3 regions of the Alishewanella sp. SMS8 genome follow, and region 2 is predicted to be linked to each of the others. Evidence: predicted binding sites of a transcription regulator. Region 2 holds the regulator's gene; each other region holds the start of a gene.

Region 1 (3,283 bases), on a different contig from region 2:
GTCTAAACTGATTGCCATTTTTTTGCCACCTCATGTTGTAACCTTAGTTTGAGGAAGCAAAAAGCAGGCCAAGATGCAGAGTTAAGATTTCTTGCGGTAAATAATACCCGGATTACAACGCAGCATGTCAAAGTCTTCATTCATGGTTGACAATGACTCTGAGGCCCCGAGGATTAAGTAACCTTTACTATTTAATGACTGAGCAAACTGTTTGATTATTTTCGCTTTCACTTCAGGAGAAAAGTAAATCAATACGTTGCGACAGAATATGATGTCGAATTTCCCTAGCAGAGTATAACTGTCTAGCAGGTTAAGATGCCGAAAAGTCACTTTTTTACGCACGTTATCTTTAACGCGCATCATGCCATTAGAGGTATCTTCAAAAAACCGCGTGCGTCGCTCAGGTGATAAACCACGCGCTAAAGCTAAGCCGTCGTACTCGGCTCTGGCGCAATGCTCCAGCATTGTATTGGATATATCAGTACCTAAAATATTCACCCCACCAGGAAAGGCATTTGGCCGACTTTGCTGAAACTCTAGCGCGGTCATTGAAATAGAATATGGCTCTTGACCCGATGAGCTAGCCGCTGACCAAATTTTGACGCTGCGGCAAGTTTTTTCCAGCTCCGGCAATAATTGATTCTTTAGTAGCTCGTATGGGTAGTTGTCACGAAACCATAAGGTTTCATTGGTGGTCATAGCGTCAATCACGGCTGAGCGTAACTGCCGTTCAAACGGACTCATGGTTTTGGCAACCAGTTCAGATAAACTGCCATGGCTAAAACGTTGCATTAAGGGGGTTAAACGGCTTTTAACCAAATATTGCTTATTGTCACCCAGCACGATACCGCACTGTTGCTCGAGAAAATCCCGAAATTGCCGATATTCCGATTCTTGTAACTGCTTATTCTGCACGCATAACCCTTACCAATTATTCAACGTGGAGCCATTTTTGCACTGCTTGTGCTAACTCGTCGGGATTAAACTTTGCAATAAAATCCTCAGCCCCCACTTTTTGTACCATTTGCTGATTAAACACGCCACTTAACGAGGTATGTAAAATCACATGTAACTGTCGCAGTTTCACATCAGCTTTCACCGCCGCTGTTAGGGTATAGCCATCCATATCCGGCATTTCGATATCAGAGATCAGTAAACCCACTTTTTCTGTGATCGAATGTTGGCATTGTTCACTTAATTGTTGTAGATAGGTCAGCGCTTCGCGGCCATTTTTGACCAAGTGCATTTTTACACCCAAAGGCTCTAGCGCCCGTTTCACCTGATTACGGGCCACAGTAGAATCATCAGCAATTAAAATAACTCGATCGCCTAAATCAGTTGCAATGCTTTTCGACACCGTTTCATCGTGGATCATTGTCGGTGAGGGTGAAATCTCTTCGAGAATTTTTTCAACATCCAAGATCTCAATTAATTCTTTATCCAGTTCGGTAACAGCCGTTAAATAGCTTTGCTTACCACCAGTGCCTTTTGGCGGAGGCATGATGGTTTCCCAGTTGGTATTAACTATGCGCTCAACTGAACTGACTAAAAAGCCCTGCACCGAGCGGTTATACTCAGAAATAATAATGAACGCAGTGGAAAGATCTTGAATTTCTCGCCCGCCGATAGCCAAACTTAAATCAATGACCGATATGGTTTGGCCACGAATGTGCGCAATACCACGCACAAACTTGTTGCGTTTGGGCATGCTGGTTAAACGCGGACATTGCAATACCTCACGCACTTTAAACACGTTAATACCATAACGCTGGCGTCCAGCAAGCTTAAACAGCAGCAACTCTAATCGATTCTGACCCACAAGTTGGGTGCGCTGGTTGACGGAATCTAGAATACTGGACATCTGGGTTTCCTTACTTCAGCCTTTAGGCGTGATATTTGCATGACTAGTTCAACTGTCAGAAAATCGGCGTCAATACATGATTCAGGTATGTTATAGCCCTTTGTTAGTTAAGCATAGACAAACCCTATGAAAAAGTATGAAAATTTTCGTCATATTACTGCTTTAATTACCTTACTGTGCTTAAGTTTAACGCTTAATGCTTCGGCTTTTGCCGAGCAAAATACCTCAGCAAGCTATAACCCTGAACAATTAACGACCCTGACAGAAAATTGGTTAAAAGACACCTTAGCCAGCGAACTGTCAACAGATACTGAGATAAGCGTGACCCCTTTGGATACTCGGATTGGTGATAAAGAATGTGCTAATGCCCTGCAATTTAGTTTACCGGCAAACTACAATCCACGCCAAACCACCGTGCAATTAAGCTGTGACAGCCCTGTCGCTTGGCAGTTGTTTATATCAGCTAAGATCACCGAGTATCTTGATTTAGTGGTGATGCGGCAAAATATTTCTCCAGGAACGGTTATCACGGCCGATATGCTCGAAATTGAGCGCCGGGAGCGACGCTTAGTTCGGGGTAATATTGTGCAGCAACCGGCTGAGATTATTGGTAGTAAAAATAAACGCAGTCTGAGTGTTGGTCAAATTATCAACCTTCAAGATCTTTGTCTTGTATGCCGGGGTGATATTGTTACAATAGAAATTAATAACAGCGGTTTATCTGTTACTGCCACTGGCGTGGTTCAGCAAGACGGTACCCTAGGTGCTATAGTTACCGTGAGAAACCAGCAATCTGGGCGCAGTATTCAAGCAGAGGTTGTTGGGGTTAATCAAGTTCAAGTGAAATTTTAGAAAATAAACCTAAAGTTTTCTTTGTAGCGGCCGTTAACCTAAGCATAAGGACTAAAGTTTAGGTGAAGAGGTTCTATTATGGCGATTAATATTAATAACTTGCAAAATACTCCGCAGGTTAAAACAGATAAAAACGATCAACTGGTGCAGCGCCAACAAACTACTGTGCAGCAAAATGCCGGTAGTCAGGCAATGCAAAAGCAAGATTCGGTTTCTATTACACCGCAAGCTCAGCAATTTTCTAAATTGCAAGAAAAGGCCAGTAACAGTAGCGGTATCGATCAAGAGAAAGTCGATAAGATTAAACAGGCTATTGCTGAAGGCAAATACAAAATTAACGTTGAGCAGTTAGCTAAGCGTATCATGCAATTTGAGGGCGATTTATTCGACCGCTAATGAATACAGCACAAAGCGCCACCCTCACCTGCCTGAACCAACAACAAGCGCATTTATCTGCGCTTTTGTTGTTGCTAGAACATGAACTTAAAGCGGTTACTGAACGTGATGTACCGCGTTTAAACAACATCATCGAACAAAAAAATACCTTATTGCTACAAATTGAACAAACCG
Region 2 (3,283 bases):
TCGGCATCCTTTGGAATACCATATTTAAAACCAAAGGATTCAAAGAGTATCACTAAACGGCCGGTCTTTTGGCCTAAGATCCGCTCACGTAATTGCTCGGCCAGTTGATGCACATTCAGCTCAGTGGTATCGATATATAAATCGGCGCGGCTAGAGATAGGATCTAATAACTGTTGTTCACGTGAAATGGCTTCATCGAGCGACATCGCTTGATGGGATAGCGGATGCAAGCGACGCGTTTCGCTAAAGCGCTTAATTAGCGTGGTGTGATCCGCATCCAAATATAAAATCGTCAGTTCCAGCTTGCGCGGCAGATACGACAAAATGTCTGATAACTCATCGGGATCGCTCGGTAAGTTACGCACATCAATACTCACGGCAACGCGTTCATATTGGCCCATTACTGCAGTTGCCAGAGTCGGTAATAGATTAACCGGGAGATTGTCGACGCAGTAATAGCCGAGATCTTCCATGACTCTTAGAGCAACCGATTTGCCAGAGCCTGAGCGACCACTGACGACGAGTAGTTTCATGACTCACCTGTTTTTTGGCTATAGTCGAGTAGTAGCTGATACAGTTGTTCATCTGACTCGACATGGCGGATTTTTTTGGTTAAGTCTTTCTGACTCAACAATTTGGCAATACCGGATAACGTACTTAGGTGCGTTTGGCATTGCTCAGTGGGTATTAAAATAGCGCAAAAAATATCGACGGCTTGGTTATCTATCGCATCAAACGCGATAGGGTCTTTACTGACCACAAACACCAAAATCGGTTGAGTTACGCAGTCAAGTTTGCCGTGAGGAATGGCGATACCGCCACCGATGCCGGTTGAACCGAGTTTTTCACGGGTCATTAAGGCTTCAAGAATCGTGTATTCAGATAGTTCGGGAAGCTGCTGGTGAGCCAGTTCGGCGATATATTCGAGGATACGTTTTTTACTGTTAAATAGAACTGCACTTTTCGTGCAGTTCTCCGCTAACATTGCGTTTAAATTCATAATAATGTCTTAGTGTCGTGACAGTTTTTCTTTGTGTTTAATGACCTGCCGATCGAGTTTGTCTATTAACTGGTCAATCGCAGCATACATGTTTTCGTTCTCAGACACCGCAAACACTTCGCCACCGGTGAGATGGATTTTAGCTTCGGCAATCTGTTGTAATTTTTCCACGTTTAAGATGACATGTACATTATTAATGTTCTCGAAATGACGCTCTAGCTTAGCAAATTTATTCTCGACATAATCTTTTAAGGCTTCGGTAATTTCGACGTGACGGCCTGTTAAATTGATTTGCATAGACTCTTCCTTTTAGTTAAGACACTTACAGCAGGGTCTTTCGTTGATTTGACGGCGGAATAAACAACGATTCGCGGTATTTAGCGATAGTTCGCCTAGCCACGTTTATCCCTTGTTCTAACAAAATCTCCGCCATTTTACTGTCACTTAGCGGTTTTGCCGGATTTTCTGCCGCCACCAATTTTTTAATAAAAGCACGAATGGCAGTGGAAGAACATTCACCACCACTCTCTGTACTAACATGACTGGAGAAAAAGAACTTAAGTTCAAAAATTCCACGTGGTGTATGCATATATTTATGAGTGGTGACGCGTGAGATCGTCGACTCATGCATACCGACCATTTCTGCAACATCATTCAATACCATCGGTTTCATGGCTTCTTCACCATGCTCAAAAAAGGCTTGTTGTTGCTGCACAATGCAATTGGCTACTTTGAGTAAAGTATCGTTTCGGCTTTCTAAGCTCTTTAAAAACCATTTAGCTTCTTGCAAGTGCGAACGAATAAATTGCGTATCAGCGGAATTTTTAGCGGTTTTGCTCATCGCCGCATATTGCTGATTGATCCGTATTTTGGGCATAGCGTCAGCGTTTAATTCGACTTGCCAACGACCTTTTACTTTTGTCACCGTGACATCAGGAATCACATACTGCTGTTCTTGTTTAATCACATCAGCACCCGGCCGTGGATTTAAACTGTGGATCAACTGCATGACTTCCTTTAACTCTTCTTCTTTGAGTTTAGTCACGCGCATCAAAGAACGAAAGTCTCTATTTGCTAAAAATTCGGTATAGTTGCTAATAATGAGTTTTGCATCATTTAAATAGGGGGTAGTTGGCTCAAACTGCCGTAACTGCACCAGTAAACACTCTTGCACCGAGCGCGCGCCAACCCCGACCGGATCAAATAATTGAATGCGTTTAATCACGGCTTCAACTTCGTCGGCCTCGACCTCGTTAGATTGCAGTGAGTCGAGTATTTCTTCGCAGCTGATACTTAAAAAACCATTGTCATCGATGGCTTCAATAATGATCTCAGCAATAGCCCGGTCGATTTCAGAAAAGGGCGTCAGTTGCATTTGCCAACGTAAATAATCTTGCAGGGTATCGCTGGTTTCACCCTGATACACCATATCGTCATCAGGCATGTTGCCACTGCTAACAGGGGCGGCACTGACTAAGTCATCCCAGTTATTATCTAGCGGTAAATCTTCTTGGATGTTTTGTTGATTCAGATCATCGCTGGTATCGCGATCGGCAGCGTCTTTTTGCTCTGAGTTTTTGTTGCGTGGATCGTCAAGGGTATCGCGATTGATATTGCCAAGACTGTGATCAACCTCATCTGGCTGACGTTCGAAATCATCATCGCCTTCGAGTAACGGGTTCGCGTCTAACGCTTCCTGTATTTCTTGCTGTAGCTCAATGGTAGACAACTGTAATAGGCGTATCGCCTGTTGCAGTTGTGGCGTCATGGTAAGCTGTTGTCCTAGGCGGAGTTGCAAAGAGGGCTTCATGTACCTGTAATTCTCTCCTGAATGCGCAGTTGCGTTCTATCTTCTTTACTATAGCCTGAATTGCTCACCTAGGTATACATCACGTACCTGCTGATTTGCTAGAACATCTTGCGGAGAACCGGCTGCAATCAGTTCGCCATGACTGACAATATAAGCGATTTCACAAACATCTAACGTTTCACGCACATTATGGTCAGTAATGAGAACACCAATGCCACGTTGGGCGAGGTGTTGAATGATTTTTTTGATATCAAGTACTGAAATCGGGTCAACGCCAGCGAACGGTTCGTCTAATAAAATAAAAGCGGGATCAGCGGCTAATGCTCGCGCGATCTCAACCCGACGACGCTCGCCACCAGATAACGCCATCCCTAAACTGTTGCGGATATGGCCGATATGAAATTCTTCTAATAAATCATCGGCAATTTCAGCGCGGCGTTGCGTGCTTAAATCTTTGCGGGTTTGCAAAATGG
Region 3 (3,283 bases), 500 kb from region 2:
CAATTGCTCTTCATCTGCAGATAAGCTGTCTGCATCTTCCGCTTCAATCGATTCTGCAGCCAATTGCTCGGCAAAGTCATCTAAATCAGAATTATCAAAACGGGCTTCTGTGGCTAATAAACGTTCGCGCTCATTATCTAACAGTAACTCGTCAATATCATCAGCATCGAGTTCGTCTGTTGCGGCATCGACTGCCTCGTCAGCAGACCTATCCAGCACATCGTCGTTAAGCTCTGCGGCTTCTTCAAGCTCATCATTATTTGTCGGCACGGGCGTAGCGTAGGGCTCATCATCCGGCAGCTCAACTTCAATTTCTTCAATATGATCGTTAACATCATCTGCAGTCTCGCGCTCTGGCGCAATAGGTTCTGCTGCTAGCTTGGCTGTTTCCGCCTCACTCGGATCCGCTAACTCAATAACATCATCATCGTCATCAGCCATTAATAAGGCCGATAAATCCGTATCCGACAAAATATTATCCGGGTCGAAATCAAATTCTTCCACGCCTTCTAATTGAATATCGTGCTCTTCCCGCACCGGCGTTACCGGATCTAAGGCGTCGTCATCAACATCTAAACGATCATCATCCATGCCATCTAACATGTCCGTGCGCAGTGGATCCGGCTCAACTAACTCGTTAATTAAAATATCGTCACTGAAATCCGGTAATGTATCATCTTCAAGGCTATCATCTAGGGCACTGACTGCACTTGGGCTGACTTCATCAAAATCGTTTTTAAACAGATCGTCATCCATATCGAGCAGGCTTTCGTCAAAATCCTGACTATTGTCGATAGGTGGCACCGGTGATTTATAGCCTGCCGAGGTCTGTGGCTCTTTGATAGCATTCGCTACCGCTTCTTCGGTTTGCCGCCCACGCCGTTTAACCCAAGCGATAAAGCCCATCAATAACAAAATAGCGGGTAACGACGCAGCAAGCGCCCACGTAATCGGATTGTTGAGCCAATTGGAGGCTTCTGCTTCTGCAGCTGCGGCGGCTGCAAGTTGCGCGGCTTCCTCCGCTTCGCGTCGGGCTTGTTGCTCGGCCAAAATTTGCTGCTGTTGTTGTAGTAGTTGGTTAAGCTGCTGTTGTAACAAGCTGTCTTCCGCTAATTGCGCTTTTAAGCCTTCAAGCTCTTGTTCCACTCGCCCTAACGAACCACGTAATTGCTGGTTTTCCAGTGCTATACCTTCAATTAATTGAATGGAGTCTTGATATTGATCTTTTAGAGCGTTCAGCTCTGCAGCGGTTTGTTGCTGCACGACATTAGGTTTATTAGCTTCTTCGCGTGCTTTGGCGCGGGCAGCAGCATCACGCGCGACTTTTTTCGCCCACTCAGCATCATCGCTATCGGCTTTACGTCGAGCGACTTCGGGATCAACCAAACGAATCTCACGCAACTCAGGGACAATTAAAATGGCACCAGGCCGTAAATGATTGAAGTTGGCGTCATTAAACGCACCAGGGTTTTTCATGAAAAGTGCGTACATCACTTGGAATGTGGTCACACTGTCGCTAGGCTTGACCTGCTCGGCGATACGCCACAAAGTGTCGCTGGGTGTTAAAGGGCCAAATTGCTTTTGCAATAGCACACTATCCGCGTTTTTCGGGCCACGGATCTGCGTCGGCGCAGACTGAGCCAGCACCATCGACGAAAAATTGACTAACAGCAAAAGTAAAATTATACGAACAGGCATCAGGATTCCTTAGCCGAGCACCTAGACTCACGTTAAAGCAAAATCATATGATAGTGTTATGCAAGCAGTGTTCCATTATTACTGCTGCTGACTCAACAAATATAATGCAGTTAGCCTCGGCTTACCAGTAAATAGCAACAAGCTCTATTGTTTACCGCTATAAATAACGCAGAGCGCCCTAAGGCGCTCTGCGATTTGTGACTCAATTAACCCGCCAAAACGGTATTACAAATAATCACGAATTAAGTGCTCAGCAATTTGAATACTATTGGTGGCAGCACCTTTGCGAATATTATCTGCCACAACCCACAAGTTTATGCCATTTTCATGGGTAATATCTTGCCGTATACGCCCAACAAACACCTCATCTTTGCCTGTTGCGTTACTCACCTGCGTTGGAAAATCAGCGTTATTTTCAAATAACACCACGCCTGGGGCATTCGCTAAGAGCACTTTAACTTGCTCAACGGTAATCGGCATCCGCGTTTCTATGTGGACCGCCTCAGCGTGACCAAAAAACACCGGCACACGTACCGCTGTTGCATTAACACCAATGCTGTTATCACCCAGAATTTTTTGCGTTTCCCAATGCATTTTCATTTCTTCTTTGGTGTAACCGTTATCCATGAACACATCAATTTGCGGGATCACGTTAAAAGCGATCTGCCGAGCGAAATGGCCCCCTTCTTCTAAAGGCCGACCATTCAATAACTGCGCCGTTTCCTGGGCTAAGGCTTCAACTGCCGCTTGGCCAGCACCGCTTACCGATTGATAAGTCGCCACATTAATACGGCTGATCCCCACGGCATCATGAATGGGCTTTAAAGCGACCAACATTTGGATCGTAGAGCAGTTTGGGTTAGCAATAATATTACGATTACGATAATCTGCAATGGCTTCTGGGTTAACTTCGGGCACTACTAACGGAATATCCGCTTCGTATCGATAGTGTGAGGTGTTATCAATCACCACACAGCCTGCATCTGCGGCTTTTGGAGCATAAATAGCTGACACGCTACCACCGGCTGAAAACAAACCAATTTGAGCTTGACTCCAGTCAAAAGTATCCGCATCTAACACGGTAATTTTTTTGCCTTTAAAGGTAACAGTGCCACCGGCAGAGCGGCTGCTAGCCAAGGGAAATAGCTGGGCAACAGGGAAATCGCGCTGCTCTAATATTTCAATTAAATGTTGGCCTACCAAGCCCGTCGCGCCTAAGACTGCGACATTATATTGTGACGCCATCTGATGCATCCTCTTAAATCTGACTATTAAAGCCCAATTGGCCAAACCAGGCCGGTACGGCCTGACCGACAAGCTGCAGCGCGCTGTATTCGCGCCGTGCGGGATATGACTTTCTTAGCCAGTCAAACCCATGTTGTTGCAGGTGTTGCCGCAATAAAGCGTCATCACGCCGCACATCATATAACATTCTTGCGACACTTTGGACATCCGGAAGCCCAAAATTAGCAGAAATTTGTAATTTTTCTACTGCAGGCCGAGGTAACAAGGCCGCTAATGCGATTTCTGGCGTGACTCCCAGTAACTCACAACAGCGTTGATACAGCATTTCAGTGCCGCGCGC

What was found. The regulator sigma-54, encoded in region 2, starts transcription at its own class of promoters, with help from an activator protein. The targets are predictions, from matches to a motif close to GTTGGCACGNNNNTNGNNT.
Region 1: a site for sigma-54 is predicted at 1,884-1,902, ahead of flgA (flagellar basal body P-ring formation chaperone FlgA). Genes of this name have one in related genera too.
Region 3: a site for sigma-54 is predicted at 1,757-1,775, ahead of ORJ01_RS03090 (FimV/HubP family polar landmark protein). Genes of this name have one in related genera too.

The regions. Positions count from the first base shown of each region.
Region 1 is NZ_JAPJEA010000003.1:88,829-92,111, reverse strand. It holds gene flgB (flagellar basal body rod protein FlgB) at 1-18, opposite strand, end outside; gene ORJ01_RS10860 (protein-glutamate O-methyltransferase CheR) at 82-915, opposite strand; gene ORJ01_RS10855 (chemotaxis protein) at 932-1,861, opposite strand; gene flgA (flagellar basal body P-ring formation chaperone FlgA) at 1,988-2,713, shown strand; gene flgM (flagellar biosynthesis anti-sigma factor FlgM) at 2,792-3,109, shown strand; gene flgN (flagellar export chaperone FlgN) at 3,109-3,283, shown strand, end outside.
Region 2 is NZ_JAPJEA010000001.1:1,183,581-1,186,863, reverse strand. It holds gene rapZ (RNase adapter RapZ) at 1-533, opposite strand, end outside; gene ptsN (PTS IIA-like nitrogen regulatory protein PtsN) at 530-1,003, opposite strand; gene hpf (ribosome hibernation promoting factor) at 1,010-1,297, opposite strand; gene ORJ01_RS05460 (RNA polymerase factor sigma-54) at 1,323-2,810, opposite strand; gene lptB (LPS export ABC transporter ATP-binding protein) at 2,859-3,283, opposite strand, start outside.
Region 3 is NZ_JAPJEA010000001.1:687,117-690,399, forward strand. It holds gene ORJ01_RS03090 (FimV/HubP family polar landmark protein) at 1-1,698, opposite strand, end outside; gene ORJ01_RS03095 (aspartate-semialdehyde dehydrogenase) at 1,924-2,943, opposite strand; gene ORJ01_RS03100 (4-phosphoerythronate dehydrogenase) at 2,957-3,283, opposite strand, start outside.